Regions from separate parts of the Paraburkholderia sp. BR10954 genome, predicted to be linked through region 2. Evidence: predicted binding sites of a transcription regulator. Region 2 holds the regulator's gene; the other holds the start of a gene.

Region 1 (15,888 bases), 130 kb from region 2:
CGATATTAAGTTCGTAGAAGTTGCCCACATGCTCTGGCGCCGTATGTTATTAGATTGTCCATGGACGACTGTGGTATGCGTTGACGCTCAAGTTGTTGACGCGCTCGGCGATAAATAGTGGCTCGCGTTGGGGATCCTGTGATGCGCAACCGTCTCGCCAATCAATGTCACAGAGCGAGCTGGCCGACGACTCGTTCCGTCCACGATGACTTTCGCGATTGCCCCCGCCCATCCCGCCAACCATCGTCCAGCGGGTTTATTGCCGATAAGCCGAGCGCGGCGATTTTGATTTCGCGCTGACCGCGTGGTCTGGCGGCGGCTCGCCGAGTACCCTCGACATACGAGACCAGACGGAAACCATCCGTTGCAGTCGATTAGCTCATTGCTCAAGTGCTGAGCCAAACGATGATCGGCGCGGTCGCGATGCATGCCTTCGAAAACGACGAGCCGGGCATCCCGTGAGGGCGCGCGTCGATCCGCAGACTTGTCGACCGCGATTATTTACCCGAACGTGTCCTGTCACTAACAACGGGCAGAGTTTGGCTTGACGCACGAACCGTCAAATGCGTAGCGGTTGGGAGGTGTTGGCGATTGACTTCTGGCCGTCGGGCGACTGGCAGGATCTGCAATGGGACATGATTCCAGGGCAAGCTTGCGCCGCTCGAATCCGATGCGAACACCGCTGACGGTTGGTTTGATCTGCTTAAGTCTAGAGGGATCGCGCTACGAAATGCGGACATCGCCTAGCGCGGTTATTGAGTAATAGCGGGGCTGGCTCCCGCCGCACCTTGACGTATGCCGTCTGTCCGCTGAGGGCAAGCCAAATGCACGGCCTTTCTTTGCGCGTCAGTGCATCCGGATTCCATCGCGAATCGTATGGGACGGATTTGCCGGCAGAAATGCCGCCGACTGTATGGTCGATAAGCGTTGGTGTGAGCGCCGCGTGTCCGTGGCCATAGGTGCTTTCGAACGTCCGAGCGGCCGTGAAACGCGTCGACGACATTCACCAATGCGCTGCGGCAAGGAGCGCCATGATGAACTCGACGCTTTATGGAAAAGCATTGTCGGCGTATCCCGCGAGATTTCACCTTTTTGCCGGCAAGCCTGTGGCGTCCGGTTGGCGAGCGGCGAGTCGATATAAAGGGCAGCGATTTCTCTGATTAGCGAGAGCGAGCCGTCGATGACCAAGCGGAGGCACGCGGACAAATGGCCGGATCGTAGCGCGAGGTTGAGAATGACCGTGGATGGTTTGACGGAAAACATTCTCCTTCACAGGAGAGATAGCTGGCCCACCATTCCTGCCGTCATATGACCATCGAACGATTTTGGCTGTGCCTCCGGCAATATGACCCCATCAGCGAATCGGTGGAAGCCAGCTCACCGATTGCCTCATAAATTCCGGGTCAATGGCGAGCTCGCTCATGTTCAGCAGCTGACCAGCAACCAGCTCTTGCAAGATTGCCCCGCGAAGGGCCTACTACGCGAGTCTCCCCGTAAACCGCCGAAGGCGCAATGAATGTTCGTCCGCAAGGGGGCGGCGCTCTGATATCGACGTCGGTTTCCGCCGCCAAGAATGTCTAGAGTCTAGACACTCGGATGGACGCTGATGCGTGGCAGCTTAGAGAGTGTCTAGACTCTAGACACTCTCTAAGCTCGGACCATTTTGGCTGGTCGAAAAAAAGGCCCGCATTTAGCGGGCCTTTCTACACTCCGAACCAGACATCAAATCAACTCGTTTTCGGCTGCGACTGAAACATCTGTCCGATCAACTGTCGTATCTGAACTTCTTGCGCCTCGGTGATCACCCCGGTCTTGATCTTGATCGTGAAATTGCTGACATCCTTCGTGATGCTTCCAGCGTGCTCTCGCCCCGCGAAAAACTTCTCGATGCTGCGTCCGCTGGTACCAGCCGACGTCGTCTGCCGGGTCGCCAAGGCAGTGATTGCCGCCGCGACCTTGCCTTGATCCATTTCGCCTCTCACCAACAGCGGCCAAATTTCACGAGCCGCTCTAATCCCATCCTCGCCGTGCTTTTTGATGGCCGCCCCGATTGCTTGCGCAGCAGTCCCGCCCAATAGTCGCGGTTGAATATCGAGATCTTTCTTGATGAAGTCCGGCAGATTATCGAACGATAAGAACTGGTACAGACCCGCCCGAGACAAGCCCATCGCTTCCGCCAGTCGCTTGCGATTCGGAAACTCCGCTTCCGATCGACGGATCGCAACGCCGATTTCATAGTCAGTAAGGTCGTCGCGGCTGATGTTTTCGACCATCGCCAGCACGGCCATATCCGAGTCGGAGCAATCCGCGACGACTGCCTTGATGGTGTCCTGCCCCAGCATCTTGTGCGCACGCCAACGCCGTTCACCAGCGACGATCTGATAGTCGTCGGCGACACGACGGACCACGATCGGCTGCATCAGCCCAACTTCCCGGATCGACTCCGCAAGCTCGGCCAACTTTGCTTCGTTGAACACGCGGCGCGGCTGCCACGGGTTCGGCAAGATCCCCGCAACCGGCAGTTGCGATGCGACGCCGGTCGATTCCAATTCCTGCACTCGAAGCTGCGCAACGGCGAGCGCGCCGGCAAGGCCGGGCGCCGTTTGCGTGCGGTTGCTGCGCTTCACCTCGTCCTCGTTGATCGACGAAGTTTTGCGAATGCCGGACGTCTTGGCCAGCAACTGTTCTCGCATATTGCTCATTGCGCGTTCCTCCATTTTTCCGAATAGATCTCGTCGATCCAGCGACAGTAATCGACGAGAGGCTGCCGCACGCGTTGCAGCGACTTGGCCGCGCTGTGATTGCTGCTAATGTCGAAGACGGTCGAGAACGCCAACGCCCCGGTGCTCATCACCGAGCTCGCCGGTACCTCGATCGAATGCAACCAGTTTTCGTACGCGCTTTGCGCCCACGCACGCACGATCGGCGCCGACGAGTTTCGCCCATAGTCGACCCGCGATAACACCAGCGACACAAAGTCGTATTTCTTTTCCTTCTCGAATTTGATGAAGCTTTTGGACACGTCTGAGAAGAGTCGCCAGAACGAGAGCGAACTGATGAAGTCCAGGTTTTCCGGCACCATCGGCATCACCATGGCATCCGCGGCCATCAGCGCGTTCAGATTGAGGTACGACAGCGACGGCGACGTATCCATCAGAATGTAGTCGTACTTCTTGCGCAGCGGCTCGAGCCCTTGACGAAGCACGGTCCAGAAACGAAAACCTGGCCGAATCTTTTGCATCGCTGGCAGATGGAACTCTGCTCCGATCAGTTCCGTATGCGCAGGAATCACGTCGATGCCATCCCAGTACGTCGACTGAATCCGCCCCTCGAGGCCGCCCTCGATGTCCTGGTCGTAGACATACGGCAACACCGTATCTTCAGGCGACACGTCTTTTTCCGCGTACAGCCCGCACAATTCCGAGAGCGACGCCTGCGGATCGAGATCGACCACCAACACTTTCCGCCCCCGTAGCGACAGCCCTTGGGCAAGGCACATCGTCGTAGTCGTCTTGGCGGAACCACCTTTGAGCTGCGCGGTGATAATGATCTTCCCGTCTGGTTCCTTCAGACGAGTGACCAGCGGAGTCTGGTAGATGTCGGAAATCTTTTGTACCCAGATCCGCGCTTCTTCCAGCGTGAAGGTCCGGGTGCGGCCGGTGCCGGCCGCCGTGCCCGAAGGCAGTTCTCCGTCGCCTTTTGTTGCGAGATACTGAACCTGCGAGTGCGAGATGTTGCACATCTCGGCAATCTCGCCTGTCTTGAAGACGGGAGCCGTTTTTCGAGGACGTGGAGCCAGAATCGTGTCACGCAGCTCATTAGTGAAAATGGTGACTTTTTCTGCGAACTCACTGATCTGCTCAAAGTGAACGGTTCGGTCTACGGCAGGAAGTTGGCTCGTTCTGACCATTCTGAGGTTTATCCATAAAATTCCAGAAACCTCAGAATACAGGAAATACTTGAAAATAGCTTTTTAAATTACTGTTTTAATGTAGATTTTCTGAAAATTTCGATGTTTTCACAGCGTTTTCGGTGGCGGAACTGTCGTCGAAACGAAACAGGCCCAGAAACACCGCGTGCTCGAGGGCACAAATGACCTCACCTTCCCTCGTAATAGGCCCAGCCGACTCGGCGAACCTGCTCAAAACTTAAGCACTGGGTGAGGTCATTTGTGCACTTTCTCATTTCCGCGAAGCCCGCTCCGGCGAATTGCAGCACAACGGACCTCACCATTATCAGTTTTGTCTCCACCTTCCGCCGAGCACTCCGTCCGCTTGCAGCGCAAAAGCACAATCAACCTCACCTAGCACCGCTGATTTCCGCCGGCGACAGGCGGCCAGCCCGAGCCCAGCCCGTCACCAATCCTTGCAGATCGCCGTGAAAGCACAACCAACCTCACCTTGGTGACGCACCCGTCCATAAGCTTCCAGGCGTCGCACAATCGACCTCACCATGCTGCGCTGCGCAATCTTCCCGCCAATATGCTGTGTGGTCCCGGTTCGTAGGTTTTTTTGAACCGAGAACAAACTCACAAACCTACATACCCAACCGATATTCAAATCATTCAATGACTTAGGTCCGAAAAGGTGAGGTGTGTTGTGTCGAAAGTGAGGTTCGCTGTGCTGAGAGGTGCGGTTGGCTGTGCGGCAAGGTGAGACCAATTCCCCACCAAGGTGCGGTTCCATGTGTTTGACTGTGCGTCGAATTCCGAAGGTGAGGTGGGTTGTGCATCTGCAGGAAATGAAGGCCGGATGGGCCGTCCCATAAGGCTTCGCCGCGCGGAAGCCCCGCTAGCAAGGTGAGGTTCCTTGTGTAGATGGTGAGGTTCTGTGTGCCAAATCGCGGAATGGCGAAAAAGTGGCCACCGCCGCCGTCGTTGTGATGGTGAGGTTCTGTGTGTTGACAGCTCACCACCGCATGCTTACAGTCCCGGGAGCTAAAAAGTGGATGAAGAACATGGCCGCGGACAATCCGGAAGAGGGCAAGTCGAAAGCGACGTCACGCCAGATGGCGCTCGCGCTGTTCGAAGACATGTTCGATCAGGGATTGCGCATCAACGAGGCCAATCGCGAGATCGGTTATCAGCGCAACGATTTCTTCACCGAGATCGTCAACATGGGACTGCCGGCGCGGCGTTTTCTCGATGCCGCGTACTTCATCGTCGCGCAGGAGCCCGAGCAACGCGATCAGTACGACGTCGAACTCAACTACTTCAAGTGGCTGATGCGCTACGATAGCCGCAACCTGAAGCATTTGCGCACGATCGCCGACGAAGCTCAGAACGCGAAAGTTCGCGTGACGAATACGCCCGCGGACCGCGATCCCAGTGAAGACGACCTGTGGGTGCAGGTCCAACTGATCGGTATGGTCGGCTTTCATCGCGGGCGTATGCGTTTCGACGTCCATCCACGGCTCGTGCCGCATATCCGCGATCCGCAGAAATCTCACTGGCTGAGCTTGCGCATTTCCACCGCGTTCACGCGCAGTCTCGCGCGCGCGATCTACGACAAGGTTTTGCCCAACGTTCCCGCAGGACGCACCGACTGGATCCAGCTCGAGGAAATGCGCAACTGGCCCGGCAAAATGGGCGCGAACGCCGCCATCTTCAAATACTTCAAGCGCGATTGGCTCGAACCGGCGGTGCGCGAGATCAACGAAGTGTCGGACGTCGAGATGTCCTACGAGACGCGGACTGAATCCACCACGTCGAAGAAAATCGACCGCATCCGCTTCCTGCTCAAGCGTAAGGACACAGCCGACGCGGTACTCGCGAGCCTCGCCGACGCGAGCCATCTGTACAAGATTCTCACCGACGAGTTCGGGCTGTCGACCAAGCAGTTCAGCGAGATTTCGGAGAACCGCGAACTGTGGACCGACGAACGCATTCAGCAGGCCGTCGAATACACGCGTTTCAGAATCAAGCGCGGCCAGGTCAAGAAGAGTCCCGCGGGCTATCTGATGCGCGCGCTACGCGACAACTGGAAGATCTCCGACGCCGAGCGCACGATGGTCGACGTGCAAGCCAAACTGCTCGCGGACGAGGCGCAGGAACAGGCAGCCAAGACCGAAACGAGAAAGACCCTGGCGAACAGCATCGCGACGCGTGAAGAAGAAGTGCGTGCGCGCATGAACGAGGATTCGCGCAAGGGCCGCGATCATTTCAACGCCGCGGATGCGAAGACGCGCAAGGAACTGATGCATGCGTGGACGACATCGCGCGAAGGCAAGCTGATGCTGCGTCGGATGAAGCTCGAACCGTCGACGGTCACCGAAGATGCGATCCTCGCGAATACGGAGCTGGTCTGGTATCTGGGGCAGTTCGTGTTCGGCCGGATGAATGCGGCGCGCGCGGCAGCGTGAAGTGAGCGGCTAGTCAGCAGGCAAGCAATCCAGACTCGGCCGAGCAGCAACAGGAAAGGGGTCTTGCACTGACGAACAGCAACTTCAGCGCAAGACCCCTCGATACTTTAGAAAGCACAAAACCCTCAGAACGTGCCAAGCAGCGAGCCCAGCACGATCACCACAACCAGCGCGAGCAACGCGCCGAGAATCGCGACCATCACGATATCGCGATAGCTCTCACGATGGTTCGAGCCGCATACCGCAAGCAGCGTCACGACCGCGCCGTTGTGCGGCAGGCTATCGAGTGTCCCGGAGGACATCACGGCGACCCGATGCAGCAGCGCCGGGTCGATGCCGTGTTGCGCGGCCAGTTGAAGATAGGTGCCGCCGAGCGCGTCGAGCGCGATCGTGAGACCGCCTGAAGCCGAACCGGTCAATCCCGCGAGCAGGTTCGTCGCGACCGCGAGCGATACGAGCGGACCACCGCCGACGCTGAGCACCCATTCGCGCACGAGCGCGAACGCGGGCAACGCGGCAATCACCGCGCCATAGCCGACCAGACTGCCGACGTTGAGCACAGGCAGCACCGATGCATTCGCGCCCGCGTCGATCGTCTCGCGCAGCGCCGGCAGGCGGCGCCGATTGACCAGCACGAGCACCACGATCGCGACGACGAGCGCCACGCACACGCCCCACACTCCGGCGACTGCCGAAAGCGACGTCTCACCCCAACGGACTTCGGCCAGATAGTCCGCGTCGATGCGCGGCAGCACGATCACGTTCATCACGAAGTTCGTCAGCACGACGAGCACGAGCGGCGCGAGCGCGACGCCGAACGACGGCAGATCCTCGCTGAGGTGCCCGCGTTTCGCTTCCTCCGGATCGAAACTCTGCGAGACGCTCGCGCGTTCGCGCACGAGGTTGTCGCTGGCCGACGCCCTGGTGGATTTCACCGCCGCGTTGAGTCCGTCGAATCCTTCGTTGGCCGCCTTCGCGCGCGATTGCTGCAAGGACAACCACCACAGCCCGAACGCCACCATCACGATACTCGCGACGATGCCGAGCCCGGGCGCCGCAAACGGCGTCGTACCAAAGAACGGCATCGGGATCGCGTTCTGGATCGCCGGTGTGCCCGGCAGCGCGGACATCGTGAATGTCTGCGTGCCGAGCGCGATCGCGGCCGGCATCAGACGGCGCGGGATATTGGCGGCCTGGAATAGGGCGGTGGCCATCGGCGCGAGCACGAAGAACGCGACGAAGAGGCTGACACCGCCATAGGTGACGAGCGCGCCACCGATCACGACGGCGAGAATCGCCCGATGCGCGCCAAGCTTCTCGGTCATGTAACTGGCGATCGCCTTCACGGAGCCGCTGTCTTCCATCAGCTTGCCGAACAGCGCGCCGAGCAGGAACAACGGGAAGAACTGCGCGAGAAAGCGCGCGGCGCTGAGCATGAAGGTCTGGGTCCAGTGCGCGAGAATCGGTTCGCCCGAAATCGCGGCGGCCAGCATCGCGGCGAACGGTGCGAGCAGCAGCACGGTCCAGCCGCGGTATGCGAAGGCGATCAGCAGCGCGAGACTCGCGAGCATGCCAAAGAGTCCGAGACCGATCGCGAGCGGGGACACGGTGATGACTTCCATGGTCAGACTCCCTCGAGCAACGCGTCGAGATCCAGCGAGGAGCGCACGCCAATCGAATCGGCGTGCTCGATGAGGAACGCGTCCGCGGCGCGTCGGCCTTCGTCGCGCAGCATCGTCAGAAAGCTCCACTCGGCGTTCAGTTTCGACGAGTAGCCGAGTTCGGTCATCAGCTCGCTCGAGATCCGATGGATCCGCATCGCCGCCCAATGGCGGCCTTCGTCGCTGCCGGCGTCCGCGGCGCGCCGCAGCAGCGCGATCATGCGCAGCTCTTTCAGCAGCGGCGCGTTGAACGCGACTTCGTTCAGGCGGCTGATGATGTCGCGCGCGGTGCGTGGTGTTTCATCCCGCACGACGGGATTGACCTGAATCAGCAGCGTATCGCTCGACGTGCATTCGCGTACCAGCGGCGTGATGGTCGGATTTCCGGCGTAGCCGCCGTCCCAGTAGTATTCACCGTCTATCTGCACGGCCTGGAACAGCGTGGGCAGGCAGCCGGAGGCGAGCAGCACGTCGGGCGTCAGGTCGCCATTGCGAAACACACGCGCCTGGCCCGTGCGCACGCGCGTCGCTGTAATGAACAGCTTGATCGGCGCGTCGCGCAGATGCCCGAAATCGATCGAGTCCTGCAGAATCTTCGCCAGCGGATGGACGCCGCGCGGGTTCAGGTCGTACGGAGAAAACACCCGCGCCGCGAGGTCCATCGCGATGAAGAACGGCGAGTAGTCGAGCGTCCAGCGGCCCATCAATACGTCGAACGGGCTGCGGCGAAACGGGCTGTACACCGACGCTTCGAATACTCGCCGCCAGAACGCTTCGAGCGCGGCGCGCGCGCCGGCCGCGCCGCCCACCTGGTAGCCGCTTACCAGCACCGCGGCGTTCATCGCGCCAGCCGACGTACCCGATATCCCTTCGATCTGCAGCCACGACTCTTCGAGCAAACGGTCGAGGACGCCCCATGTAAAAGCACCGTGCGAACCGCCACCCTGCAATGCGAGATCGATAAGGGCGGGTTCGCGGCGAGTGGGTTGGTTTTTTCTTGCAGCCAAGACGACTCCCGTGATGAGGAGTGCTCCATTTCGAGCTGACGCCGCATGCGCGGCGGACGAATGAACTGCTGGCCAATGCTTTGAATTACCGAATGACGTGAGGCGTGTTTCAGAGGTGAAGCATCGCACTGCACCATTGGTATTGGAAGTGGCTAGTGATTAAAAGTCAAGCGTATTCGAGGCGCCGCGCGATTGTGCCTGGCAATGCCGGCCAGTCAGGCGGGACAGAGAAAGCCGGTTGGTCACGCCGAGGTAAAAAACAGCGTGTGGGGAGCCCGGCTGACGCGCCTCGCCGAGGCGCTCACATAATCATGGATAACCGGAGTATCTTTGCAGGGGGAGCGCGACAATGCGGCGGCAATGAATCAACCCGCATTATCCGTTTTGCGCGTGCCGCTTAAATGCTAATTCGCGCGCGCTTAAACTTCGCTGTTTCGCCTTGCGCTAATTGCCACGGCTTATTGCAATGTAATGTATCGTCTCGGCGGCCGGATACATTACGACATAATTCGACTGATGAACCAGGCTATAAAAGCAGGCATCGTCAAATCACGGAGATCACCATGAGCGCCGGGTTGCTGCAAGGGTCCTGTCACTGCGGGGCCGTCAAGTTCGAAGTTCGCACCGAAATCGTTCCGGCCGGCCGCTGTAACTGCAGCCTGTGCCGCCGCAAGGGCGCGCTGATGACGCCGCTCTTTCCCGCGAGTCAACTGAAGATTCTGAGTGGCGAGGATTCGCTGACGCTGTACCAGTTCAACACGAAGGTCGCGAAACACTACTTCTGCAAGCATTGCGGCATCTATCCTTTTCATCAGACGCGCAGGGATCCGCTGCAATGGCGCGTCAATATCGGCTGCCTCGACGGGGTCGATCCTTATGCGCTCGAAGCCAGCGTGGCCGACGGCGCGAGTCTTTCCGTGCTGGAGGACGCATGAAACGCCTGTTTGCCATCGCCGTGTTCGTCGTGGGCGGCTTCGCGGCGGAACTCGCGCATCCGTTGCAGTGTTCACTGATCCAATCGAGCGGCGTGCAACTTAAACGCCGCGGCAGGTAATCCGTCGATGGAAACCTCCGACCACGTACTGATCGTCGACGACGATCGCGGTATCCGCGAACTGCTCGCGGGATACCTCGAGAAAAACGGCGTGCGCGTCACGCTTGCGGCCAATGGCCGCCAGATGCGCGCCGCGCTCGAGAACGGCGCGCCCGACCTGATCGTGCTCGACCTGATGCTGCCCGGCGAAGACGGCCTCGTGCTGTGCCGCGAGCTGCGCGCGGGCAAGTTCCGCGCGGTGCCGATTCTGATGCTGACGGCGCGCAGCGAGGAAGCGGACCGGATCGTCGGGCTCGAAATGGGCGCCGACGATTACCTGACCAAACCGTTCGCCGCACGCGAGCTGCTCGCGCGAATCCGCTCGGTGCTGCGCCGCGCGCGCATGTTGCCGCCCGGCATGGAAGTGACGGAGTCGGCGCCGATGCTGTGCTTCGGCGACTGGCGGCTCGACACGACCGCGCGCCATCTGCTCGACGCGGACGGCACCGAAGTGGCGTTGAGCGGCGCAGAGTACCGTCTGTTACGCGTGTTTCTCGATCACCCGCAGCGCGTGCTCACGCGCGACCAGCTGCTGAACCTGACCCAGGGACGCCAGGCCGATCCGTTCGACCGCTCGATCGATCTGATGGTGAGCCGCCTGCGTCAGCGCCTGCGCGACGGCGCGCGCGAGCCGCGCTACATCAAGACGCTGCGCAGCGAGGGCTACGTGTTTTCGGCAGCGGTCACCGCGATCGGAGATCCGCAATGAGCGTATCTGTGTCACCGTCGTTGCTGCGCTGGCCACATTGGCCGCGCACGCTGTTCGCGCGGCTCGCGGTGATTCTGTTCGTCGGGCTCGCGCTCGCGCAGGCGCTGTCGTTCTGGCTCACGATGACCGAGCGCGACCAGACGATGACCAACATCATGATGGGCTACATCGAGCGTGAGGTGGCGAGCTCGGTCGCGCTGCTCGACCATCTGCCGCCCGACGAACGCGCCCAGTGGCTGCCGCGCCTTGCGCGGCGCAGTTACGAGTTCGTGCTCGGCGAGGGCGTGGCCGGCGCACCGGTCGACGCAAGCCTGTCGGCGCGCGTCGCGCAATCGATCGGCGACGGCATCGGCACGCGCTATCCGTTGACCGTCAACGCGGTGCCAGGCGATCGCGAGCGTCTGCAGGTGCACCTGAAACTGAGCGACGGTACGCCGCTCACCATCGATCTGCGGCCGATGCCCGGCGCACCGTTGTCGCGCTGGCTGCCGCTCGTGCTGACGCTGCAATTGCTCGTGCTCGGCGCCTGCTGCTGGCTGGCGGTGCGGCTCGCGACGCGCCCGCTGAATCAGCTCGCAGTCGCGGCCGACACGCTCGGCCCCGACCTGAAGGCCGACCGTCTGCCCGAAGCCGGTCCGTCCGAAGTGGCGCGCGCCGCGCGCGCGTTCAACGCGATGCAGGATCGGATCGCCACGTACATGACCGAGCGCATGCAGATTCTCGCGGCGATTTCGCACGATCTGCAGACGCCGATCACGCGCATGCGTTTGCGCGTCGACACGATGGATGACGACAGCGAAGCCGCGAAGCTGCGCCAGGACCTGCAGGAAATGGAGGCGCTGGTCAAGGAAGGGGTCACCTATGCGCGCACGATGCACGGCACGACCGAAGTGCCGCGCCGCATCGATCCCGATGCACTGTTCGATAGCCTCGTCTGCGATTACGTGGACGCCGGCCAGCAAGTGTCGCTGCAGGGCCAGTTCGGCCAGTCGCTGAGGTTGCGTCCACAGGCGTTGAAGCGCATCGTCGGCAATCTGGTCGATAACGCGCTGAGGTACGCCGGCGCCGCGCAGATCGAGATCGGCGCGTTGCACGATGGCGAGGCGACCGTGTCGGTGCTCGATCGCGGTCCCGGCATTCCGGCCGAGTCGCTGGAGACGGTGTTCGAGCCGTTCGTGCGACTCGAAGATTCGCGCAATCGTCAAACGGGCGGCACGGGGCTGGGGCTCGCGATCGCGCGGCAACTCGCGCTCGCGATGGACGCGACGCTCACGCTGCACAACCGCGTTGGCGGTGGCCTCGAAGCGCGGCTGACGTTGAGGAAGTTGCGCGAGTCATAGTTGGGCCCGATCCCCGCCACTGCGAAATCGTCATCGGGTTTGGACCATTGATGACGTTCGCGCGTCATTCCGAGCTGTCGCTCAGCCGCTTATCAGTAGTTCTGAGCGACCACATTTTCAGCTCGCTTCAGCGATTCCCCATCATTCGAGAAAACCGCGTTGGTGATGCGACACGTCGCATCATTGTTAAATCATCGATATTGAATGCGGCTTATCGATGCACGCGGCGATAAATTGACAAACGTCAACGGACAGACCATTCTTTTCGTGTGGTGGTTGCAGAGTAACGCGGCTGATCGACAGCAAGATTGGCCGAGAGACACGTTTCGTTCGAATCTGATTACAGATCCGTGTTGGGTCACTAAAAAGGAATCCGAATGGCGTCCACTCCACAAAAGCTTTCAAAAATGCAACTCACCGGGATGGTCGTTGGGGGCATGGTCGGAGCCGGGATATTTTCCCTACCGCGTACCTTCGCCGACGCCACCGGTCCGCTGGGCGCCCTGATCGCATGGCTGATTGCGGGCACCGGCATGTATATGCTGGCGCGCGTGTTTCAGACGCTGGCGGAAAGAAGGCCAGAACTGGACGCCGGCGTGTTTGCGTATGCGAGAGCGGGCTTTGGCGACTATCCGGGCTTTCTTTCCGCATTTGGCTACTGGATCAGCAGTTGTATCGGCAATGTTTCTTACTGGGTGCTGATCAAGTCCACACTCGGCGCATTTTTTCCGGTGTTCGGCGACGGTAATACGGTCGTCGCGATCGTCGTTGCTTCGATCGGCATCTGGCTATTTCATTACATGATCCTGAAAGGCGTGCAGCAGGCGGCCTTCATCAACAGTATTGTTACGGTCGCCAAGATCATTCCGATTCTGGTGTTCATTCTGATCCTGTTGTTCGGCTTTCGGATGGATCTGTTCCAGGCCAACCTCTACGGCGGCGGTCTCGAAGGCAATATCTTCGAGCAGGTGCGGGCCACGATGCTGGTCACCGTGTTCGTGTTTATCGGCATCGAAGGGGCGAGCGTTTATTCCCGTTATGCAAAGAAGCGCTCCGACGTCGGGCAATCGACGATATTCGGCTTCGTCGTCGTCACCTCGCTGATGGTGCTCGTGACGATGCTGCCTTATGCGGTGCTCGAGCGCGTGGACATTGCGGCGATGCGGCAGCCGTCGATGTCTGCGGTGCTCGAAGCGGTGGTCGGTCACTGGGGCGCCGTTTTCGTCAGCATAGGTCTGCTGATTTCGGTGCTCGGCGCTTATCTGGCCTGGTCGTTGATCTGCGCCGAAGTGTTGTTCTCGGCGGCGAGGACCGAAGACATGCCTGCGATCTTCGGCAAGGAAAACATCAACAAGACGCCGGCTAATGCATTGTGGCTGACCAACATCGTGGTGCAGTTGCTCGTCATCAGCACGTACTTCTCGCGCGATGCATTCGCGCTGATGTTGAATCTGACGAGCGCGATGTCGTTGATTCCGTACCTGCTCGTTGCGGTTTTCGGATGCATGAACGCGAATCGCGGCGACGGTTACGACCTTCGCGCCGACGAGCGCCGGCGCGACCTGATCATGGCCGCGATCGCCGTGATCTACACCTCATTCATGATCTTCGCGGGCGGCCTGAAATTCATTCTGCTTGCCGCGGTGCTGTACGCGCCCGGCACAGCTCTTTATTTTTGGGCGCGACGAGAGCAGAGCAAGAACGTTTTCATCATTTCCGATTGGTTCATCTTTACCGTCATCGTCATTGGCGCGATCATCGGCATCTACGCCCTCGTAACCGGAAGGATCACAATCTAACGACATCAGATTGCTCAGAGTGGGTCACCACTGATATTCAGGAGGTCATCATGGCGAACACGGACGCGAAAGCGGGTGAATTGGGCGTCTATTCGGAAGTCGGGCAGCTGCGCAAAGTGATGGTCTGCGCACCGGGGCTCGCGCATCAGCGTCTTACCCCGAGCAATTGCGATGAACTGCTGTTCGACGACGTACTGTGGGTCGAGAACGCGAAGCGCGACCACTTCGACTTCGTCACGAAGATGCGCGACCGTGGCGTCGAAGTGGTGGAGATGCACAATCTGCTCTCCGAAACGGTCGCGGTGCACGAAGGCAAGAAATGGATTCTGGACAACCAGGTGGTGCCGAACCAGGTCGGCCTCGGCTTTATCGATGAATTGAGAAGCTATCTGGAAGGGCTCGACAATCGCAAGCTGGCCGAAACGCTGATTGGCGGGCTATCCACGCACGACTTCCCGGAAGCGCACGGCGGCAAGGCGCTGGAAGTTGCGAAGGAAGCGGCGGGCGGTACCGAATATCTGCTGCCGCCGTTGCCGAACACGCTGTACACGCGCGACACGACCTGCTGGATCTATGGCGGCGTCACGCTGAATGCGCTGTACTGGCCGGCCCGTCACGAAGAAACGATCCTGACCACGGCGATCTACAAGTTCCACCCCGACTTCGCGGGCAAGGTCAACGTGTGGTGGGGCGATCCGACCCAGGATCACGGTCTCGCCACGCTGGAAGGCGGCGACGTGATGCCGATCGGCAAGGGCGTCGTGCTGATCGGCATGAGCGAGCGCACTTCGCGTCAGGCCATCAGTCAACTGGCGGCAACGCTGTTCAAGAAGGGCGCGGCCGAGCGCGTGATCGTCGCGGCGATGCCGAAGATTCGCGCGGCGATGCACCTCGATACCGTGTTCACGTTCGCCGATCGCGATTGCGTGCTGGTGGCCCCGGACTTCATGGCGAAGACGCGCACCTATTCGTATCGGCCGAGCAGTCATCCGAGTGGCGTCGAATTGCACGCCGAAAACAAGCCGTTCACCGATGTCGTCGCCGAGGCGCTCGGGCTCAAGCATCTGCGCGTAGTCGAGGCGGGCGGCAGCGACTATCAGCGCGAGCGCACGCAGTGGGATAGCGGTGCGAACCTCGTGTGCGCGGCGCCGGGCGTCGTCTATGCATACGACCGCAACACGTACACGAACACGCTTTTGCGCAAGCAGGGCATCGAGGTGATTACGATCGTCGGTGCGGAGCTGGGCCGTGGACGTGGCGGCGGTCACTGCATGACCTGCCCGATCATTCGCGATGCGGTCGACTATTGATCAGCCAGGCGGTCCGGCTTGAAGTCGAACTTCCTTTTACTATACTTTTTAACGACTTGGAGGCAGGCCTGAAATATCGAATTTGGCATCTCGCGATTTGCAAGGATTACGTTCGGTAGACCAGCGTTCGCTGCAATGAAGTTCGAGTTAATGAATCTGCGAGTAGCTGGACGATTACTTTTCACGTCAATCACGTGAATGCCCGGAGCTTTCTTCCACCGCACGGAGGTTCGAACATGAATAATCGCTTTGTTGCGCAACTCGTCGCCTTGTCGTTTGCCGGGGTGTCGGCGTTCGCGATTGCGGCTGGACCGCAGCCGCAGGACGAGGGCGGCCAGATGGCCGGTACTGGCCGTCAGCAGGTGATGCCGTCGATTCCGCATCGTGACTGGCACAAAGGCCAACGTGTGCCCACCGAATACCGTCATTACAATTTCATAATGGACGACTGGCGCGGACACGGCCTCAATGCGCCGCCGCGCGGGCATAAATGGCTAGGCGTCAATGGCGATTATGTGCTCGTAACGACGAACAACTGGACCATCTCCAACATCGTCGCCGGAAACGAGTAATGCTTCATCCTGGTGCCCAGGGAATCCGCCGACCAGG
Region 2 (15,888 bases):
ACGCGTTCTTCGTGATGGCCGGCACCGCCGACTACTATGCGGAGCACGAGCGCCTGCGCCACGAGCGTGCCAGCGCGCTGGAGCGGCTGTTTCGCGCGGAACTCGCGCGCGCGAACGTCGACGGCCATTGGATCGCCGCGAACGGCTACGCGAACGACGTCGTGCCGCCCTATGCGCGGGTCGCCGATCTGATCGTGCTCGGCCAGCCCGACCCGACCGACCCGGAGGCGTTCGTCGCCGAACAGTTCGTGGAGCACATCGTGCTGTCGGCCGGGCGGCCGGTGTTGCTGGTGCCGTCGAGCGGCACCTTCGCGGCGCCGGGCCGCCACGCGCTGATCGCGTGGGACGGCAGCCGCGAAGCGACCCGCGCGATCCACGACGCGCTGCCGTTCCTCGCGCACGCGGCCAAAGTGACGCTGCTGACGGTTCATTCGTCGGCCGATCGTCCGCCGCAGGGCACGGCTGCCGGCGACGACATCGCACTCACCGTCGCGCGTCACGGCGTCAAGGTCGACGTGCGCGAGCTGAGCGTCGCGGACCGCGCGCCGGTCGGCGACGCGCTGCTGTCGCAGGCGGCCGACCTCGGCTGCGACCTGATCGTGATGGGCGCCTACGCGCATTCGCGTCTGCACGAAGTCGTGCTGGGCGGCGCGACGCGCACGATGCTCGAATCGATGACCGTGCCGGTGCTGTTGTCGCACTGAAGTGCGCGCTTAAGGAGCCCGCCATGTTTCACCGCCTACTCGTCGCGCTCGACGGCAGCGCCACGGCCTCGCGCGCGTTCGACGCCGCGCTGACCCTCGCCGCCCAATCGGGCGCGGAGCTGATGCCGCTGTACGTGATCGACGTACCCATCATCCCTTACGACGCGCCCGGCTTCGATCCTTCCACGATCGAGGACGCGTTCATCGAGGAAGGCAAGCGGATCGCGGCCGACGCCCAGAGCCGGATGAGCGCACGTGGGGTCAAGGGCACGGCCCGCACCGTCGAAGCCGCGACCACCGGCGAAGACGTCGCGCATCGCATCGTCGAGACGGCGCGCGAATGGCCCGCCGATGCGATCGTGATGGGCACGCACGGCCGCCGCGGGTTTCAACGGCTGATGCTCGGCAGCGTCGCCGAGCGCGTGCTGCGCCGCGCCTGTTGCCCGGTGCTGATGATTCCCGCGCAGGCGAGCGGCGCGACGCGCGTCCAGCCAGTCCCGGACAGCGCCGACAGCGGACCCGCCTGAGCGAACTCACCTGAGCCGCTCGAAACTGGCTCTGCGCGGCGCTTCAGGGCCGAGGGTGGGCTTGTTCGTCATGCCGCACGATCAGCACCGGTATGTCGGTCGACCGCACGAGCGACTCCGCGACGCTGCCGAGCAGAAAGCGCTGCACGCCACGGCGGCCATGCGTGCCCATCACGATCAGATCGGCCTGGATTTCGTCGGCGACGCGCGCGAGCACCGCCGACACGTTTTCGGCGTAAGCGTCGATCACCCGCACGCCGCCCGGCACCTGCGCCTCGCGCAACAGCTCGCGCGGGCCATCGAGCGCGCGGCTGGCGAAATCTTGCGCCGCGCCCGCCGGTTCCGGCTCGAAAGCCACGTCGGCATTGTCCGACCACTTGCCGTGCCCCACCACGCAGCAGGCTTCGAGCGTGGCGCCGGTCAGCTTCGCGAGCTTCAGCGCCTCGGCGAAGGCGCGCTGCGCGCTGGGACTGTCGTCGAGTGCAACCAGAATTCGTGCATACATGTCGGACTCCCTCTGAAAGCGCTGGCATGACCCGAAGTGGTGCCGTCGCGCGTTTGCACCGACAGTGTGAAGCGCGCCCCGCCACTCGGCTTGACGCAGGTCAACGGGCCGCCGCTCGGTGCCGCCGCTGCTGGACGACATCGCCAGCAACCCACCAGGAATAATCCTACAACCACTACCTGAACTCCTAGCACCGCTTAAAGCGCTGCCGATATATTTCCAAGATTAGGTCGCCAATACTGGTCGGTATGGACACCGCCCCGTCAGCCACCTTATCGAGAATCTTCCTCGTCGACGATGCGGTCGAGGTCCGGCACCGGCTTGCTTGCCTGATCGCGCTGATTCCCGGCATCGAAATCGCCGGCGAGTCGGCGGGCGTCGAGCACGCGTTCGACGACATCGTCGCGAGTCGCGCCGATGTCGCGGTGCTGGACCCGTGCTTCTCGGGCAAGACCGACCTCCTGCTGCTCGCTGCGCTAGCGCGGGTGCGGCCGTCCATCGTCAGCATCGTGCTGACCAATCATGACGCGACGGCGTTTCGCCGCGCGTGCGAAGCGGCGGGCGCCGACTTCTTCTTCGACAAGACCTCGGAGTTCGAGCTCGCCTGCCGCGCCATCGAAGCGATTGCCTATGCGCGTCGTGCGCATCGGGTCTGACCGCCAGGAGCCGATCATGCAAGTTGCCGCAGTCCGTGAACCCCGCCACGACGCGCCTCGCACCTCGCACGTCGTACCGATCCACGTCGCGCCCAGCACCGCGGCGGCACGCCACGCCGTCACGCGCTGCTCCACCTGTGCGATGCGCGCGATCTGCATGCCGCCCGAGCTGACACCGGACGAACTGAGCCGGCTCGATGCGTTGATCTGCTCGACGCGCTCGATCAAACGCGGCGACGCGCTGTATCGCGCGGGCGACGAGTTTCAAAGCATCTACGCGATACGCGCCGGCTCATTCAAAACCGTGGTCATGCATCGCGACGGTCGCGAGCACGTGACTGGCTTCCAGATTGCCGGCGACTCGCTTGGCCTCGACGGCATCGGCGAGGCCAAGCAGAACTGCGATGCGATTGCGCTCGAAGATAGCGTCGTGTGCATCATTCCGTTCGCGCAGCTCGAGGCGATCTGTCGCGAGATCAGACCGATGCAGCATCACATCTATCAGATGATGAGCGGCGAGATCGTGCGCGAATCGAGCCAGATGCTGCTGCTCGGCACGATGACCGCCGAGCAGCGCGTCGCGACGTTCCTCCTGAATCTGTCGAAGCGCTTCAAGGCGCGCGGCTTTTCCGCCGCGGAGTTTCATCTGCGCATGACGCGCGAGGAAATCGGCTGCTTTCTGGGCATGAAGCTCGAAACGGTGAGCCGGATGTTCTCGAAGTTCCAGCGCGAGCACCTCGTCAAGGCGAACGGCAAAACGATCCGCATCGAAGATCCGGAAAGACTGGCTCGGGTCTGAGCACCGGCGCGACGCCCGCCCCACGTTCGTTCGCGGGACATGCCGGGTGGAACAGGCGCTCCTGAACTGATATAACTCAGTGCGTTGCGGTACGCGACCTTGCGTGGCCGCCCGGAGGAGCGATGGGTCTATCGAGCGGCGAGTCTTCCTGCTTCACCAGTGCTGCGTCCGGGTCGGACGTGTCCGTCGAGGATCGCTATTTCATGTTGGTCGAAGCGGTACAGGACTACGCGATCTTCATGCTCGACCCCGCCGGCCGCGTAACCAGCTGGAATCCCGGCGCACAGCGCATCAAGGGCTACACGCCCGAAGAAATCATCGGCCAGCATTTCTCGAAGTTCTATACCCCGGAAGACATCGCGGCCGGCAAGCCCGCGCGCGAACTGGAAACCGCCGCAGCCGTAGGCCGCGCCGAGGACGAAGGGTGGCGTGTGCGTCGCGACGGCTCGCGTTTCTGGGCTAATGCGGTCGTTTCCGCCGTGCACGATGCGTCCGGCGCGCTGCTCGGCTTCGCCAAGGTCACCCGCGACCTGACCGAGCGCATGCGTCTCGCGGAACTCGAGCGCGCGAGTCAGGTATCCACGCACACGCACATCGCCCGTGAAAACGAGCAGAAACGTATTGCGCGCGAACTGCACGACGATCTCGGCCAACGGCTGACGGCGCTAAAAATGAGCGTGGCGCTGCTCGAAGCGAAGCTGAACAAGCAAGCCGACACCGAGCCGCTTGCGGCGCAAACGCGCGAGCTGCAACAGCAGATCGACTGGATGGCCGCTTCGCTGCGGCGCATCGCCGCCGATCTGCGCCCCCCGCTGCTCGACGACCTCGGACTCGCCGCCGCGCTCGACTGGCTGGCCGAAGACTTCACGAAACGCTACAACGTGCGCTCCAGCGTGCATCTCGAACCCGCCGAGCCGGTATGCGGCGAATTCGCGGCGACGGCGCTGTTTCGCATCGTTCAGGAGGCGTTGACGAACGTCGCGCGGCACGCCAAGGCGAGGCACGTACGCATCGACATGACCTGCGCGGGCCCGATCGTATCGCTCGATATCGACGATGACGGCGTGGGTGTCGCGCCGGATCATGCGCAGGGAACAACTTCATTCGGGCTGCTTGGCATTCGCGAACGTGTGCGGCAGTTGCGCGGCAACGTATCGTTCATCAGCTCGCCGGGCCATGGTTTCAGGATCTCGATCCAGATACCAGCCGACGCGCTCGTGTAGTGCCCCCACGCCGCCGCGCCCCGCTAACGCGGATTACTCCTCGGGCGCTTCCTCGCTGATCTGCTCTCGCATCAGCAACACCGGACAGGTCGAGAAACGCAGCACCCGCTCCGCCACGCTGCCGATCACGAGGCGCCGCACGCCGCGTCGCCCATGCGTGCCCAGCACGAGCAGATCGGCGTGGACGTCCTCGCCGTGGCGCAGCACGATCGTGGCGACGTCGTCGGACAGGCTCTCCGACTCGATCATCGCGGGCCGGCAACGCACATCGGCGGCGGCGCAGGCCTGCTCGGCCTGCTCGAGCACCGAGTGGCCGTCCTGGCGCAATGCTTCGACTAGCGCGAGCGGGTCGTAATAGCCGGCATAGGAAAAGATCGGCGTCTTGTCGACTACATAAACCGGATGCACGACGGCCTTCGTCAGCGCGGCGAGATTCACCGCTTCTTTCAGCGCGCGTTTCGAAAAGCTACTGCCGTCTAGCGCGACGAGGATATGTTGATACATGCCGATTCTCCACTGAGGTTGGATTTGTCAACGCGCGTGGCGCGCCCCTGCTACAGATAAAGGGGCCCGCCCGCACTGGCCGGATGCGGCGTGCCGCGCGTATGCCGCGACGGTGAGCCGCGTGCTGGTCGCGGTCGACGAGACGAAAGCGCGCATTCGCGGCGACGAACTGCCGGGCGACATGCGTGGCGAGCGCCAGTCCGGTGCCGCCCGCGGACGCGATCATCACGCGGTGGAAGGTGTTGCGCTCGGCAGCAGTGTTCATCGGCTTTCCTCGGATCGTCGCCGCGCCTCGGCCCGTGACGGGGCGCCCAACGGTGCGCGCTTACATAATGAACGCCGGCGCGGCGGGCGGCTTGATCTGCATCAAGCGACCATGGCTCGCGAACAGATCATGAGCGGACCGCGAGCACGGCCGCGCCGGTCAGCTTGCCGTGGCGCAGATCGTCGAGCGCGCGGTTCGCGTCGCGCAACGGGTAGGTGGTCGTCTCGATCGCGAGCCGGGTCTCCGCGGCGCTGCGCATGAACGCAAGCCCATCGTCGCGGGTCAGATTGGCGACCGATACGACGCGCCGCTCGCCCCACAGAAACGCGTACGGGAACGACGGAATGTCGCTCATATGAATCCCGCCGCACACCACCACGCCGCCCTTCGCGACCGCCTGCAGCGCCAGCGGCACCAGTGCGCCGACCGGCGCGAACAGCAGCGCGGCGTCGAGTTCGCTGGGCGGCGCCTCGTCGCTGCCGCCCGCCCATGTCGCGCCGAGGCGCAGCGCGAGTTGCTGGGCCGCGTGATCGCCGGGACGCGTGAACGCATAGACGGTGCGCTGCCGGTGACGCGCGACCTGCGCGACGAGATGCGCGGCCGCGCCGAAACCGTAGATGCCGATCCGTTCGGCGTCGCCCGCCATGCTCAACGTGCGATAGCCGATCAGACCCGCGCACAGCAGCGGCGCGGCCTCGACATCGCTGTAGTGCGGCGGCAGATGGAAGCAGTAGCGGCTATCGGCGACCGTGCGCTCGGCATAGCCGCCGTCGATCGTGTAGCCGGTGAAGCCAGCGTCGTCGCAGAGATTTTCGCGGGCGGACAGGCAGTAGCGGCAGTGGCCACAGGTATGGCCGACCCACGGCACGCCGACCCGTTCGCCCACCTTGAAACCGCTGACGCCCGCGCCCAATTCGGCCACCACGCCGACGATTTCGTGACCTGGAATCACCGGCCGCTTCGGATGCGCGAGTTCGCGATCGACCAGATGCAGGTCCGTGCGGCACACGCCGCAGGCATGAACGTCGATCAGAATCTCGCCGGCGCCGGGCCGCGGATCCGGCACTGCCCGCTCGGTCAGCGTCGCCGAGCTGCCGTCGAACACCATCGCTCGCATCGGGTTTCTCCTTCGGACGCTTCGGCGGCGGCACGCTGACGTGATGCAGATCGCGAGCTGCGCGCCGCTTTCATCAGATCAGCATAGGCGCGCCATTGTGTCGCGCGATCGGCTGCTGCCCTGAACCGTTTGATCGGGGTCAATAAGGGCCGTTTCGCCGCCCGTACACTGATCTTATTCCTGATAGGCGCAGGACGCGCACACGTTCGGGCAACGGGTACCTGGCCAATACGAACCAGTCATTTATATTGCGGAGACTTGCCATGCGTTTGACCGTTCATCTCGACACGTTCGATCGTGTCAACCCGATGGCCTTCGCCATTCTCTGGCTCGACAAGGACACGCGGCAATGGTCGCGCGAAGGTCATTTCGGGCTCGACTTGCCCGACTGGGGCGCGTTGCATGTGGGTTGCGGCAATACGCTCGTGTGCGCGCCGCATGGCACGACGCCGGTCTGCGCGCTCGAGGGGCTCGATCTCAACCAGCTCGACGGGCCGTTCGAAGGCGAGATCGGCCGCGTGCAGTGGTGCGCGGAGGGCGGCCGCAGCCTGATCAGCGGTCACTGGCGCGTGCAATGCATCGACGTCGAACAGACGGAACCGGAAACCAGCGTATTCGCAACCGACGAAAACGCGTGATTGGGCGCGTCGTAACCGCGGAGGCGGCGATCGCCACGACTGCCGTCGCTTGCGCTTGCCGCACGCGCTCGAGATCAGCGGCACCACCGCTCCGTACCGCCTTGGACGTTACGAAAAGAGGCCTGGAGCTGCGTCAGGTTGTGAACATCGAGTTTCGCGTAGATTTTTCGCACGTGGTCGATTACAGTGCTTTCGCGAATACCCATCAGTTGCGCAATGTCCCCATGCGAGCGTCGGAGCAACAGGTAAATGCAGAGTTGCCGCTGCCGTTCGCTCAAGCCAAGCTGAAATCCCCGCGTCTCGATTTCGAACGCGAGCGGAGGGAAATGCTCGGTGTAGATAGCGATACATGCGTGGTCCGCGCTCACTGCTGCGTGGTCGAAGCGATACGCTCTGAACGTAAATCGACCGGCGGCGTTGAACCGTTCCAGGACAGGTGGCGCTGCGGCGCAGCCTCGCCAGATTCCGTTGAAATTGGCAAGTAGCGGCGCCAGCCAACCCGGGAGCCGCGTGTGTTGCGCGTGGCTGACCGACTCTCCGCCTGCGAGCGCAAGCATCCGCATGCCGTCGTCGTTCTGCAACATGATCTTACCGGTGTCGTCGGCCACGATAACCGACGAACGGCCGTCTTCCGTGTGATCGGGATGCCGGCCTTTGGGCGACGTGAGCGCATGCCCGATATGTGCCGACAAAGGTCGAATGTCGGCGAGGTCCCGTTCGGAAAACGGCCGGCCGCCGGGCATTCTCTTGAGCGTCACGCTGCCCCACCCGCGCTTCCCATCGAAGGCCGTCAGTTCCAGGCTGTGCCGGATGTACATAGGGCGGTAGAGCTCGTTATACATCGTGCTGTTGAGCAACGCCCCATCGTGGCGTGCCGAGTTTTCGTATCCTCGTCCTCGCCGCATCGCAGTCGAAAAGCTAACCCCCATCGCATCAACCTGCATTTCCGTATTGTGCACTTCGGACATGTAGAGCGGCATCATTGCGTAGATGGCCTCGTTCTGGCTGTACATGTCGCTAAGCGCATACTGCGCGTCCGCGTAGAAGAACATGCCCCAGTCCGCGCCGACCAGCGTACGAAGCGTTTCGACGACGTGCGGAATGACGATGTGCGGATCAGATCCAAGCGAGCACAGCCGCCGGACGTGACCTGACAAAGCAGCGTGTTTTGAAGACATTTCTGTCTCCGGGGATCGTAGAAATCCGCTATGCCTGTGGTTGCTTCCTATACTGTCAGACGTTAGGCACGACTGTTACTCCCATTTGCGAGGGTATCGGTCCAGCGGAGATGTAAAGATGGGACGAGTCGATGACATTCATGCGGCGGTGCGGCTCGTCTATCAGGCGGCGCTCGATCCCGGGGAATGGCATACGGCGCTCGATTCGGTCGTGAACGCTATTGGTGCACATAAAGCGGTGCTCAACGAAGTGACCGGAGATGCCGCTGGTGTCGTCGCGTCGACCGGCATCGACCTCTATTCCGCGTCACGGCTGCACCGCGAGTTCGCGTCACGAATGCCGTACTGGATCAGCGCCATTCCGGCAGGAACGTCATTGCGTCAATCGTCAGCGATTTCGGATGCGGATTTCAGACGCTCGGATCTGTATAACGAGGCGGTTCGTCCGGCTGGCGGGTTCTACGGGATCGTCACGCCACTCGTGCGCACGCCTGTGCGTCAGGTCTATCTTTCGACCGGGCGCGAATTAGGCGCAGCGGATTTCGATAACGAAGATGTAGACGCCTTGAATGTCGTTGTGCCCCACCTTATCAACTCGCTTGAAGTGGGCAAGCGGCTCGTGCGCGCGGACGCGAACGTCAAGTCGGTATTTGATTTGCTCGATCGCGCGAGCGTCGGCGTCATTCTGTTCGACGCCGCGCTGTGCCCTGTGTTCGTGAATAGATGCGCCGAGGCGCTTGCATCGAGTGGCGACGGATTGGTGCTGTCGAAACGCACGGTGGCGGCGACGAGGCACGCGGAAACACTGTTGTTGCAGAAGGCGATGGCCAGCTCGGTTGGCTTGCATGACATAAAACGCAGCGGCCGCGAGAGTGCGATACAACGAGCCGCACCCACGCGCTGCTATCTTTCGCGCGATCCGCCGCGCCTGCCACTCGTCGTCAGAATCATGCCATTCGACCTGCACCAGCGGTCTGGCGCGTATGGAGATGCGGGCGAATCCAACACCATACGTGGCGCTCTGTTCCTGACGGAAGCCGATCGTGCGCCGAACGTCGATGCGGACGTACTCGTAGAAACGTTCCAACTCACCCGCCGCGAGGCGCAACTTGCGGTGTTACTGGCCAACGGCTACTGCCTCGAAGAGGCGGCGACGAAGCTCACGATCGGCTTAGGCACAGCGCGGGGATACCTGAAACAGATATTGGGCAAGACCTGCACACATAGGCAGGCCGAGCTCGTCGCGTTGATCCTGCGCAGTAGTCTGCAAGCTTTCGAATCTGCCGATGGCCGCTAAAGTCGCGGCGGCAAGGCCGTCTCCGCCAGACCGGCAAGCGGGCGTTTTTCACGCACGCGCTGACTCAGCATGCCGAGCACGAGTAGTGCTATCGGATAGAGGATCTTGTAGTTCGAATCCGCCATCAGGAAACCACAGGACAGAAATGCGAGCGGTGTCAGAAGCCATCGCTGTGCTCCGCGTTCGATCTTCCAGCAAGCGAAGATACATACCAGGTAGAGCACCAGAAAATTCTGGTTAGCAACGATCAATAGATCCGAGATCTGGATGTGAAATGCCGTCACCCCTGCCAGTACGGCCGCGAAGCTTGCCGCCACCAACAATACTGCGTTGCGAGGCGTTCCTTGCGCGTCCAGGCGCGCAAAGACTCCGGGCAGCAGGCGGTTCCTGCTGGCGGCATAGAAAAGACGACTGGCAGCGAAGACCCACGCATTGGCTGTCGCCTGGATAATCACGACTGTCACGAGCGCGAATGCAGACTGCCAGCGCAAGGGAACGAGCTGAGCAATGCCTTCTGCCGCGTTCACCGACGACTGGTTACTTGACGCACCGTTTACGGTGCCTGCCAGCAGAGAATACAACACCACTACGACGAGAAAGCTAGCCAGATAAACGAGCTTGATCGTTCGCTGCGGCTGCTGGAACTCCTCGAGACCGAACGAGACGTTCTCCCAGCCTATAAATGCCCAGAAAAGCAGAGCACTCACTCTCCAGACTTGCGATGGCTTGACGCCTGTCCAGTCGGGACGCGTCCACAACAGCATACCGGTGCGCAGGTCGGCGTGCCTCGTCACGCAAAGGGCGAGCACGGCAGCGACGATCAATGCGAGCGAGAGCTTATTGACGAGCGCAGCCTTGCGAATGCCGACGAGGTTGAACGTAACGGCAACCAGCAAGATCGAGATGCAGATCGGGACATGAGCACTCTTGCCGAGGCCAAAGGCAACTAGCGCATAGCTTGCCCCGATCATCGATTGGGCCGGCACGGTAAGCGGGAACGTGCCGCAGAGAACGGCCGTGACGGCAGATTCGGCGCGCCGCCCGAGCGCGGCTTCGGCGTAACGCGAAATGCCAGCGGCGGAGGCGTAGCGCGTGCCAAGGATTGCAAACACCCAAAGCAGCGGAAGGCAGGCGATCGCGCAGGCCAACCATCCGAATGCCGCGATTTGCGGTGAGCCCAGCTGCAGCGCAAGGCCCGGAAGACCAAACACGCCGGAGCCCACGACCATCCCGACAGCCAGCGCCGTGCCGCCGAACAGCGAAATCTGCCGACGCAATTCTGGCACTTCTTTCTCCTTCGCTGTTTGCTGTGCTGTGACTCGATGCAAGTCCAGATCGATTGCGGCGACTAGCACGGTCGTATTCATGCTAGATGTCGCGCGAAGGCGAAACACCCCATGTACAGGGGGCATCTGCGAGTCGGCCGCGAGCGGACGGAGCGTCCGTTGGACGTACCGTCGCCACGCGCGAATCGGCTAGAAGCACAGCGGAAGGTTCTCTGAGACCAGCCGCCGCGTCAGGCTGTAGTCAATGGCAGCGCCACACGTGCCTCCGGAATGCATTGGAGGCGATGGGCAGTCTGGAGGGGGCTCGACACGTGCGGGTCAGCACAAGCGAGGCGGACGGTGCCGGCGTGGTCGTCACCGTGCGCGACTCCGGGCCGGGCTTCGGCCCGAACGGTCCGGAACACGCGTTCAACGCGTTCTATGCGACGAAGGCGACGAGTCTGGGCATGGGACTTTCCATCTGTCGTTCGATTATCGACGCCCATGGTGGCCGCTTGTGGGTGGGTGAATCCACGCCGCGCGGCGCGGCCGTTCAGTTCACGGTGCCCCCGCACGCGTCGCCAATGCTATGACGCGCCGCCGGATATTTTCGCGAGAACGCTCGCAACGATGCGATCGCACTGCGCCCCGCCGAATTCGAACGCATCGCGCTCGGCGAGATCGAGCGCCTGAGCAAGCGACTCGCGCAACATGCTGCGCGCGCGGAAATGCCGGCTCCGCACCGTCGCTTCAGGAATGCTCAGACACTGCGCGGTCTCCTCGACGCAGAGATGCGCGACGAACGCCGGCCGCACCTTCACGAGCAGCGCCTTCAGTTGCTCGTTCTTCGCGCTTGGAATGAGCGTCTTGTCGAGCGCGTCGATCACGTTTTCATGATAGGTGACCTCGTGATCGATATAGGCCTTATCGAAGCTGGCGCCCGAAAGTGTCTTCAGCTTGGCGATGTTCTGGTCGCCGCCCTGCTTGATGTTCTGACTCGTCGGATTGTCCTCGGGGGTCACGTTGAGCTTCTTCACGAGATCCGTCGCGGCCTTGTTGACGCCGGTGTGATCGGTGACCATCCGCTGCGCGAACGCCTTCACGTCCTTCGATTCCGTTCTGGTTTCCGCGAGCTTGCCCGCGTCGATATCGACCTGATTTGCAGTCACGACGATCGCGGCAATCTGCGGATCGCTCGGCCCGGTGCCTTGCGCACCAGACGCTATGCTCGCTAACGCGAGGGTCGCCGCCAGCACTGTGTGGATGATGAGTTTCATATGACATCTCCCCATATTCCATTGCGGATATGGGATTGGATGTCACGTCGGAGAAGCGCGTTCCGGATCGACCAGCAACGCGCCCGGAATGCGCGCGCCACATTGACGCGTGACGCCAGAAACTACCGCACACTACATCGCGATCACTTTGCCGGGGTTCAGGATATTGTGCGGATCGAGCGCAAGCTTGATCGCCTTCATCGCGGCGAGTTCGGCCGGCGAGCGCGACATGCCGAGCACGCTCAGCTTTTCCTCGCCGATCCCATGCTCGGCCGATACCGAGCCGCCCATTTCCCCAGTGAGTTCATAGACGACGCGCTTGACCTCATCGATGTCCTCGTCGGTCCAGCCCGGTTCCTGCGCCACCACGTGCAGATTGCCGTCGCCGAGATGCCCGTAGACGAGGATCGTCGCTTGCGGCCAGCGCGCGCGCAGCCGCTCGTCGCAACGCTGCGCCGCATCGCCCGCCTGCGCGACCGCGAAACTGATGTCGAACGAGATGCGTCCGGGGATCAGGCGCGGATATTCGGCCGGCGCGTCGCGAATCGCCCAGAACGCCGCGGCGTCGGCGTCCGATTGCGCGATCGCGGCGTCGGAGATCACGCCGGCGTCGAGCATGTCGGCGAGAAAGTCCTCGAACGCCGCCGCCTGCCGCTCCGGGTCCGCGCCGCAAGTCTCGAGCAAAACGTAGTAAGCGTGATCGCTGCCGAGCGGCACGCGCAGTTCGGGCAGGCGTTCCCGCACGAAGTCGCAATAGCTGGGCCACATGACCTCGAACGCGGACACGCCGGCCGGCAGCCGCTCCTGCGCGCGGCCGAGCAGCGTGGTCACCGCCTCGTAATCCGGCATGCCGCACCATGCGGTCGAGATTGCGCGCGGTTTGGCGCGCAGGCGCAGCACCGCGCGCGTGATGACGCCGAGCGTGCCTTCGCTGCCGGTCATCAGGTTGCGCAGGTCGTAGCCGGTATTGTTCTTGATCATCTTGCGCTCGCCGCCGATCACGCTGCCGTCGGCGAGCACCGCTTCGACGTCGAGCACCTGGTCGCGCATCATCCCGTAGCGGATCACGCGGTTGCCGCCCGCATTCGTTGCGATGTTGCCGCCAATCGTGCAACTGCCGCGCGCGCCAAGGTCGAGCGCGAACATGAAGCCGGCGTGATCGGCCGCTTCCTGCACCGCCTGCAGCGGCGTGCCCGCGAACACGGTGATGGTCGCGCTGACCGGATCGATGTCGATGACGCCGTTCATCCGCTCGACGCTCAGCGCAACCTCGCCGCCGAGCACGCAGGCGCCGCCCGCGTGCCCGGTCATGCCGCCTTGCGTGACGACCGGCTGGCGGAATTGATGACAGATCCTGAGCGCGGTGGCGACCTGTTCGGTCGTGCGCGGTCGGATCAACGCTATCGGATCGGTCGATGGCGTGCCGCTCCAGTCGGCGAACTGCCGCCCGCCAAATTCGGCCGGCAGACTCACGATGTCCGCGCCGAGCGTTTCGCGCAGCGCGGCGACAGCTTCGTTACCGCGGGTCGCGGCGTTCGGTTCTTGCTGCATCAGATATCTCCAGTTCGTCAGGCGGACAGAGCCGCTGCGCGCGCCTGCACCGTTTGGGTCTGCGTTTGCGAGTGCACGCGCGACAGCGGCGCCTGCTGCCCTGGCCAACGCAGATAACTACGGTCGAGCCCGGCGATATCGCAGCAACCGAGCAAGCCGAGCGCCCGGTCGATCTCGGTCTGCAGAATCTCAATAGCCCGCTCGGCGCCCGGCTGACCGCCCGCGCTCAGACCATAGGTGGTCGCGCGTCCGAGCAATACCGCATCGGCGCCCAGCGCGACCGCCTTCAGGATCTCGGAGCCGCGGCGAAATCCGCCGTCGAGCATCACGCACAGCTTACCCCCAACCTGCTCGACGACTTCGGGCAGCACGTCCATCGCCGATACCGCGCTGTCGAGCTGCCGCCCACCGTGGTTCGACAGCACGATGCCGTCGACGCCGGCCTCCAGCGCCTTCAGCGCATCCGGCGCACCCAGCACGCCTTTGACGATCAGCCGACGCGGCCACAGATCGCGCAGCCAGCGGATATCGTCCCACGACAACGACGGGTCGAGTTCCCGGCCCAGTGTGATCGTCGCGCCCTTCACGCTGTCCTGCCCCGGCGGCAGCAGGTCGCCGAGATTGGCGAAGCGCGGCATGCCGTTCGGCCACAGCACGTTGGCCATCCAGCCCGGATGGCGCAGCACGTCGAACTTGTTGCGCCAGTCGAGCTTCAGCGGCTCGATGTAGTTGCGCAGGTCCCATTCGCGTTTGCCGAACACCGCGCTGTCGGTCGTGACGACCAGCGCCTCGATGCCCGCGGCCTTCGCGCGCTGCGCCAGTTTCGCCAGAGATTCGCGCGTGCGGTACATATAGACCTGCATCCACACGCGACCGCCCGCGCGCCGCACGACGTCCTCCAGCGAGACCGTCGACACGTTGCTCAGCACGAACGGAATGCCGGCCGCTGCCGCCGCGCTGGCCAGCTTGACGTCGCCTTCGCGAAACATCAGGCCGCTATAGCCGGTCGGGCCGATCATGAACGGTGACGCGCTGCGCTCGCCGAACAGCGTCACGCTCTGATTGCGCTTTTCGACGTTCACCAGCGTGCGCGGCAGAAAAGCGATTTCGCGGAACACGTCGCGGTTGCGCCGCAGTGTCGCTTCGTCTTCGGCGCCGCCCTCCACATACTCGAAACAGAAATTCGGCAGACGCTTGCGGGCCATCGCGCGCAGATCATCGATGCTGTGCGCGCGCTTCACGTCGCGGCCTGAATAAAGGCGGCGTTCCAATTGCATCCTCCAGTGCGTGATTGACTCGTCTATTTGATTGTTGGTTGTGTCGCTGCGCAGCCGTTCAGGTCACCACGCCGACCTGCCACGGCACGAACTCGCTCTGCCCGTAGCCGTGCAGCTCGCTCTTGGTGCGCGTACCGGAAGCGCAGTCGAGCATCATGCGGAAGATCGCTTCGCCGAGTTCGTCGATGCTCGCGCTGCCGTCGATCACTCCGCCGCAATTGATATCGATGTCGTCCTGCTGGCGCTCCCACAACGCGGTGTTGGTCGCCAGCTTCAACGACGGCGACGGCGCACAGCCGTAAGCGGAGCCGCGCCCGGTCGTGAAGCAGATCAGGTTCGCGCCCGAGGCGACCTGTCCGGTCGCGGACACCGGGTCGTAGCCGGGCGAATCCATGAACACGAAGCCCTTCGCGGCGATCGGCTGCGCGTATTCGTAGACGTCGACCAGATTCGTCGTGCCGCCCTTCGCGACCGCGCCGAGCGATTTTTCGAGGATCGTCGTCAGACCGCCCACCTTGTTGCCCGCCGATGGATTGTTGTCCATCGCGCCGCCATTGCGCGCGCAATAGTCCTGCCACCATGCGATGCGCGCGAGCAGTTTGTCGCCGACCGCGGCGCTCACCGCGCGGCGCGTCAGCAGATGCTCGGCGCCATAGATTTCCGGCGTTTCCGACAGAATCGCGGTGCCGCCATGCCGCACGAGCCGATCGACCGCGGCGCCGAGCGCCGGATTCGCGGAGATGCCCGAGTAGCCGTCCGAGCCGCCGCATTGCAGACCGACGCATAGATGCGCAGCCGGTACCGGCACGCGCTGCACGCGGTTCGCGTCGGCGAGCATCTCGCGCACCATCGCGATACCGCGTTCGATCGTCTTGCGCGTGCCGCCGCTGTCCTGGATCGTGAAGCTGCGCAGCTTCGTCGAACTGGCGTCGAGGCCGCCCGCCGCGAGCACACCGTCGATCTGATTCGTCTCGCAGCCCAACCCGACGAACAGCACCGACGCGAAGTTCGGATGCACCGCATAACCGGCGAGCGTACGACGCAGGATCGCAATGCCCTCGCCTTGCATGTCGATGCCGCAGCCGAGCCCGTGCGTCAAGGCGAT

What was found. The regulator FNR, encoded in region 2, switches genes on or off when oxygen is low (the NO sensors DNR and NnrR bind a similar motif). The targets are predictions, from matches to a motif close to TTGATNNNNATCAA.
Region 1: AB4Y34_RS19100 (basic amino acid/polyamine antiporter) is a predicted target of FNR. The motif match lies at 12,405-12,418, and genes of this name have one in related genera.

What each region holds. Positions count from the first base shown of each region.
Region 1 covers NZ_JBFRCK010000013.1:23,949-39,836, reverse strand. Annotated here, with positions in the region: gene AB4Y34_RS19145 (ParB/RepB/Spo0J family partition protein) at 1,728-2,702, opposite strand; gene AB4Y34_RS19140 (ParA family protein) at 2,699-3,910, opposite strand; gene AB4Y34_RS19135 (replication initiation protein) at 4,957-6,360, shown strand; gene AB4Y34_RS19130 (GntP family permease) at 6,486-7,982, opposite strand; gene AB4Y34_RS19125 (patatin-like phospholipase family protein) at 7,985-9,028, opposite strand; gene AB4Y34_RS19120 (GFA family protein) at 9,592-9,963, shown strand; gene AB4Y34_RS19115 (hypothetical protein) at 9,960-10,082, shown strand; gene AB4Y34_RS19110 (response regulator) at 10,090-10,830, shown strand; gene AB4Y34_RS19105 (ATP-binding protein) at 10,827-12,170, shown strand; gene AB4Y34_RS19100 (basic amino acid/polyamine antiporter) at 12,548-13,969, shown strand; gene arcA (arginine deiminase) at 14,020-15,279, shown strand; gene AB4Y34_RS19090 (RcnB family protein) at 15,516-15,851, shown strand.
Region 2 covers NZ_JBFRCK010000013.1:156,723-172,610, reverse strand. Annotated here, with positions in the region: gene AB4Y34_RS19765 (universal stress protein) at 1-704, shown strand, start outside; gene AB4Y34_RS19760 (universal stress protein) at 728-1,231, shown strand; gene AB4Y34_RS19755 (universal stress protein) at 1,275-1,736, opposite strand; gene AB4Y34_RS19750 (response regulator) at 1,985-2,392, shown strand; gene fnr (fumarate/nitrate reduction transcriptional regulator Fnr) at 2,409-3,191, shown strand; gene AB4Y34_RS19740 (PAS domain S-box protein) at 3,314-4,414, shown strand; gene AB4Y34_RS19735 (universal stress protein) at 4,448-4,918, opposite strand; gene AB4Y34_RS19730 (zinc-dependent alcohol dehydrogenase family protein) at 5,311-6,300, opposite strand; gene AB4Y34_RS19725 (DUF3564 domain-containing protein) at 6,564-6,938, shown strand; gene AB4Y34_RS19720 (helix-turn-helix transcriptional regulator) at 7,013-8,116, opposite strand; gene AB4Y34_RS19715 (helix-turn-helix transcriptional regulator) at 8,235-9,413, shown strand; gene AB4Y34_RS19710 (APC family permease) at 9,410-10,780, opposite strand; gene AB4Y34_RS19705 (ATP-binding protein) at 10,786-11,271, shown strand; gene AB4Y34_RS19700 (DUF4142 domain-containing protein) at 11,266-11,955, opposite strand; gene AB4Y34_RS19695 (FAD-binding oxidoreductase) at 12,088-13,506, opposite strand; gene AB4Y34_RS19690 (alpha-hydroxy acid oxidase) at 13,524-14,777, opposite strand; gene AB4Y34_RS19685 (UxaA family hydrolase) at 14,842-15,888, opposite strand, start outside.